One region of the Paenibacillus sp. LRG-1 genome, then DNA from elsewhere that is predicted to be linked to it. Evidence: riboswitches for the same ligand, from Rfam matches in the RefSeq annotation. Region 1 holds a riboswitch; the other holds the start of a gene.
The links. Region 1 has a riboswitch for thiamine pyrophosphate ahead of ACUUJN_RS02260 (ABC transporter substrate-binding protein). Riboswitches for the same ligand answer to the same signal wherever they lie in the genome.
Positions count from the first base shown of each region.

Region 1 (3,126 bases):
CATTAAGGTGTATGCCTCATATACATACTTTTGCACATATATGTAAGCCTTGAACCCACCATTTCTATTTTAATCCAACGCCAGATAAAAGAGTAGTCATTTACTTAAATTATTTATGAAAAAATAATTAATTTTCTCAAAAATAAAAACCAGCAAACCTCCTAAAAAACTCGGAGATTTACTGGTTTGTCCATTTATATTCTTATTATTTATTCCACACTTGGCGCTCAGTTTGCTGACCCACATACTCAATGCGTGTCGGATTCACGTCCAGAATGACATAATCGGGATCATCCGGTCCGGAAAACCATTCCTTCAAGGAATCGTTCCACACTTGTTTGCGCAGCCCCTCATCAGCTGTGATCTGGACGGTAGCCTCCACTTCTACGACTTCCTTCGTACCGCCAACTTCATAACCCAGCAGCAGATAAGCATTCGGATTGTCCTTTAGCTCATCCACTTTATGAGTTTTGCGATCTGTCGCCAGATGAATGTTCATTCCATCGTTAAAAAGGGCCATATAGCGTACTTTCGGTTTGCCACCCTCTACCGTACCTAACGAGCAAAATTTGTTGTTATCCAAAGCCTTCACAATGGCTTGTTCCAGTTGGTTGCGATCCAATGTTTCCGTTTTACCCACAGTACAACAACTCCTTTTCACGAATTAGAATTCTCTACGGCCACGCCATTGGGCACCAGCCCATCTGAACCTACTTGCGTAGCTGTTCTGAAAATAACATGACCGGATCGAATCGAATTGATTCATGCTCATTTTCAGATCAAAGCTCACAGTAAAAGTGTACCCTGTGGTTCGGCAAATGAACCGTCATCTCTCCCTTCATGCTGGACAGACCCGCATTCAAGGCATATAATCGTCGTAGTAAACCCGAATAAATGAACCCATTAAACCATACAATGCCAGGGGTGCTGGAATCGGCCGGCTGAGAGTGTGTCCCAAGACACTGACCCTTACAACCTGATCTGGGTAATGCCAGCGTAGGAATGCTTAAGCAAGATGTGCCTTTTTTACATAGGACCATCCCTTACTTTGGTATATACAAGCGCAAGCGTCCCGGAAACTCGGGGCGCTTTTTTTGTTGAAGATTATGTTGTTGGAAAGATCGCGTCCGGCAGATGTTATTTTTAGAAAATGGGGAACTTAAGCTGTCTGATTGGACGGATAACGGGTAATTAAAGGAGAGAACACAACGATGAAGCGCATGAAAATATTAAGCCTGGGACTGATCAGTCTGTGGCTCATGGCCCTGACCCTGACCGCTTGCGGTGGAAGTCCCCCCACATCCCAAGAAGCGGCTCCCGCTACCGACACTCAAACGTCTACTCCGGCAAAGGGGCTCAAAGATGTTAAAGTCGTGCTCGACTGGACACCCAATACGAATCATACGGGACTCTATGTCGCTAAGGACAAAGGATTTTACGAAAAAGCGGGTTTGAATGTCCAAATTGTTCAACCTGGTTCAGGCGGAGCTGATCAAATGGTTGCTTCTAATGCTGCACCTTTTGGTATCAGCTACCAAGAAGGCGTCACACAGGCTCGTACGCAAGGCGTGCCGCTTGTATCCATCGCTGCGGTGATTCAGCATAATACCTCAGGCTTCGCAGCCCCGGTAGATCGTGGAATTAAGAGCCCGAAAGATTTTGAAGGTAAAAAATACGGCGGTTGGGGCTCTCCCGTAGAAGAAGCGGTCATGAAATCCATCATGGATTCAGACAAAGGCGATGTGAGCAAAGTGAAGATCATCAACATGGGCAATGCAGACTATTTTACAGCCGTGAAGCGGGATATCGACTTTGCCTGGATTTTCTACGCATGGACCGGAATCGAGGCCCAGCTTCGAGGTGAGCCATTGGATATGCTGTATGTAAAAGATTATTCCAAAAGCCTCGATTACTATACACCTGTAATTGTGAGCAACGAACAGACAATAAAAAATGATCCCGAGCTGGTCAAAGCGTTCATGGACGCTACCGCACAAGGCTATGAATACACTATCGCTCATCCGGAAGAAGCCGCAGACATCTTAAGCAAAGCTGTACCGGAGCTGGATAAAAAACTGGTGCTTGCCAGCCAAAAATGGCTAAGCCCGCGTTATCAGGACGATGCCGCGCAATGGGGTGTGCAAAAACCGGAGGTATGGCAAAACTATTCGGACTGGATGTACGAACGCAAGCTGCTCAGCAAGCCTTTGGAAGTCGATAAAGCCTTCACAAACGGTTTCCTGCCCAAGCGTTGATCATTTGTTAAAACGCTAAATAAGACTGATCTAGAGAAGTGAACAAAGCGCCACTACGCAGTCGGATGGTGCTTCCCATCGCTGCTGTACCCAGATTTCTTTTATGAATATCTGGGTACAAAGGCGAACGCTAACGCTTGTACAGCACCATTCCGCCCACTTCGTTCTCGTTCTACTTGGTTTATTCTTTAGCTTTTCATATTATCTAAGCGCTAAGTAGGTGCGCTTGTGTGTTAAAAATGCCACACAAACCAGCTTTAAAAATAGGGTGCTTTTAAGGCGGTTGGCAGCGTAGTGGTTCATTTGAATCTGGAGAAGCGCAGCGATCGTAAGATCAAATGAAACGCGAAGCGGTCTCCCCGCCTTAAACCACCATATTTTTTTAATAACACTCCAAATAAAGGACAGGTGAATTTGCATGGCTAACACACTGCTCAGTATTCAAGTAATCCCTAAAACTCCTAATAACGAGGACTCTTACCCGTATGTAGATAAGGCGATTGAGGTCATTCAGCGCTCCGGTGTCAAACATCAGGTGAATCCATTGGATACGACCATGGAGGGCGAGCTCGACGAGTTGCTGAAAGTGGTTAAAGAAATGCACGAAGCTTTGACGGAAGCGGGCAGTCCCAGCGTCATTTCACAGATCAAAATCGCACATAACCCACAAGGCATCAGCATGAACAAGCTGACCGAGAAATATCGCCCATGAATCCGAAAGGCAAGAACGCATCCTGGTGGAAAAGCGTATGGCCGCCCTTTGTGGCGGTCCTCTTCTTTTTAGCGGCCTGGCAGGGGGCGGTTTCCTATTTGCATGTTGAATCCTGGCTGCTGCCTGCTCCATCCCTCATCGTACAAGAGGGCATAGCCC
Region 1 covers NZ_CM170126.1:500,680-503,805, reverse strand. The annotation lists gene ACUUJN_RS02265 (pyridoxamine 5'-phosphate oxidase family protein) at 206-640, opposite strand; TPP riboswitch at 911-1,020, shown strand; gene ACUUJN_RS02260 (ABC transporter substrate-binding protein) at 1,212-2,255, shown strand; gene ACUUJN_RS02255 (MTH1187 family thiamine-binding protein) at 2,674-2,967, shown strand; gene ACUUJN_RS02250 (ABC transporter permease) at 2,964-3,126, shown strand, end outside.

Region 2 (3,126 bases), 330 kb from region 1:
CATGCAAGGCAATAAAACAAAACAACAGAAAAAAGACGACCGACAGCAGCAGAGCAATCACAACGTGCTTGAACCGCAGCAGACGGGGATTAAAGAGTGGGGTGGACGGCTCCTGAACAGCGGTCTGTAGCTGAGCGTTGCGCTGGGATGTCGAAATCATGTAAGAGCCTCCTTATATAAAATTGATCTTCGTTTCATAGAATTTAGGTATAATTCCACTTGAAAATAGTAGTGTAGATCCGTATAGATACCTATTATCGTATGATGGGGATTATCCAAAGTCAACGCCTGAACCGGAAAAGTAAAAATGATGCAAAGAATTGTCGATGTTTGTTCTCGTTCTGTAATATGGTTGTCACAAAAACATCGGTTTACAGTAGCCGCGACTATTCTATATAATTTATGTAACCATGTTTCATAGTGTGAAACGAATATGGATACAAGAGGAGCGGTTCACGATGGAAGACCGTAAATTAACCGTTCGCGCTGTAGAGCGTGCACTTGATATACTGCTGTGTTTTACCGCAGATTCGGATCTTGGCCTGACGGAGATTGCCTCCAAAATTGGTCTACATAAAAGCACGGTTCATCGGCTGCTGACTACGTTGGAGGATCGGGGCTTTGTCGTTCGGAATGCCGAAACGGAAAAATATCGACTTGGCTTCCGCATTTGGGAGCTATCCACGCACTTGTCCCAAAGCGACGAGCCGGCGGTGTTGTTACAGCCTGCAATGGAAGGACTACGTGATCGTCTGGGCGAGACGGTCAGCTTGTACTTACGGGACGGCAGCATGCGTATTCGCATACAAGCCGTGCAGAGCAATCAGGCGATCCGCAGGGTTGCGCCTGTAGGTGCGCGTATGCCGCTGGCTGTAGGGGCCTCCAGCAAAGTGCTGGCAGCCTTTATGCCGCCGCAGGAGCTGGAAGCCCTGCTAAGCGGGGATGAATGGCCGTCCTCAGTAGACCCGGAGGTCTATAAAGCCCAGCTGCAGGACATTCGCGAGAAGGGCTATGCGACCAGCTATGAAGAACGGGAGCCAGGGGCTGCTGCTGTGGCTGCCCCAATTGTAAACCGGAAGGGACAGGTCACTGCGGCTTTATCTGTATCCGGTCCGGTCAGTCGGCTTGCACCCGAGACGCTACATGACTTTGCTCCGATTTTGATTGAAGCGGCGAAGGAAATGGGGCTTATGCTTCCGTAACAAGAATGAACACAGTTGAAGCAAGCAGAGTGATTTGATGGGGAGCGTCTCCTTGGTAAAGGGAACCTAGAAGGGTTGCCAAAGCCATAAATTTAAAGTAGTCTGGTAAGGATGGCGGGATATCTGTTATAGCCGCCTCATGTGAATAGAAGTATCACAGTTACTGGGGGAGCCTGTAATGCCGGGCTGAGATGGAATCGTGCAAGATTCCGGACCCTTTGCACCTGATCTGGATCATACCAGCGTAGGGAAGTAATCGGCCATTGAAATGTATACGCGGCTGCTGTCTACGGTGACGCATTGGAATAGGATTATTCCACATGCGTACTGTCTGGATAGCTGCCTCGTTAGATTAGCCGGTTCCCTGGGGAACCGGCTTTTTTGCATAGATCAGCGCCACCCTGGGAATGGTTCCGGATCGGTGTGTCATTTCATCGAAACGGGAGGAATGGACAATGAAGCCGACAGAAGTAGAAGGAACAAAAGGAACAGAATTGAAATCAACAGAAGTAAGATTGGTAGGAACAAAAGAAGTTGAGGTAGAGAAGACAAACGGGGAGCAAGCCAGAGGGGTAACGCCCTTTCCAGGGAGCCGTAAGGTATATATTCAAGGCTCACGGCCGGACATTGCCGTGCCAGAGCGCGAAATTGCTCTTCATCCTACACATACGCCGCAGGGCACGGAGCATCATGAGCCATTGCGTGTGTACGATACGAGCGGTCCCATGACCGACGAAGCCTATCAGGTCGATATCCGTCAGGGCCTGCCTCCATTACGGCGAGCTTGGGCCCTGGAACGGGGCGATGTGGAGGCTTACGAGGGACGCGCCGTCAAACCGGAGGATAATGGACTGAAACCTGGCTCCAAACGGGAGACAGTTGAATTTCCCGGCGTGACCAACCGTCCGCTTCGTGCTTCGCAAGGTCGTACAGTGACGCAAATGCATTATGCGCGGCAAGGGATCATTACGCCCGAAATGGAATTTGCGGCGATCCGCGAAGGGGTGGAGCCTGAGTTTGTACGGCAGGAGTTGGCGGCTGGACGAGCCATTTTGCCTTCGAATATCAATCACCCGGAAAGTGAGCCAATGGTCATTGGGCGTCATTTTCACGTGAAGATCAATGCGAACATTGGTAATTCTGCGGTTACCTCCTCCATCGAGGAGGAAGTGGAGAAAATGACCTGGGCTGTGCGTTGGGGCTCGGATACAGTTATGGACCTGTCCACAGGCCGTAATATCCATACAACACGTGAATGGATCATTCGGAATTCTCCTGTACCGATTGGGACTGTACCGCTGTATCAGGCACTTGAAAAGGTGAACGGCGAAGCAGAAGCGCTGACGTGGGAGCTGTATCGCGATACGCTGATTGAGCAGGCGGAGCAGGGAGTGGACTATTTTACAATTCATGCGGGTGTATTGCTGCGGTATATACCGATGACGGCGAATAGAATGACGGGAATTGTATCCCGTGGTGGGTCGATCATGGCAGCCTGGTGCCTTGCGCACCATCAGGAGAATTTTTTGTATACGCATTTTGAAGAAATCTGCGAAATTATGAAAGCTTATGATGTGGCCTTTTCTCTCGGAGATGGTCTACGTCCGGGTAGCATCTATGATGCGAATGATGAAGCACAGTTTGCAGAGCTGGAAACGTTGGGCGAGCTAACGCAAATCGCCTGGAAGCATGATGTTCAGGTCATGATTGAAGGGCCAGGACATGTCCCTATGCATAAAATCAAAGAGAATGTGGATTTACAAATGGAGATTTGTAAGGAAGCTCCTTTCTATACCTTGGGGCCACTCACGACGGATATTGCCCCCGGATATGATCATATTACCTCAGCCATCGGGGCGGCGATGATCGGTTGGTTCGGGACGTCCATGCTGTGCTATGTTACGCCTAAAGAGCATTTGGGTCT
Region 2 covers NZ_CM170126.1:832,925-836,050, forward strand. The annotation lists gene ACUUJN_RS03720 (alpha/beta hydrolase) at 1-160, opposite strand, end outside; gene ACUUJN_RS03725 (IclR family transcriptional regulator) at 459-1,202, shown strand; TPP riboswitch at 1,358-1,470, shown strand; gene thiC (phosphomethylpyrimidine synthase ThiC) at 1,658-3,126, shown strand, end outside.
Region 2: another riboswitch for thiamine pyrophosphate. It lies ahead of thiC (phosphomethylpyrimidine synthase ThiC); the one in region 1 lies ahead of ACUUJN_RS02260 (ABC transporter substrate-binding protein).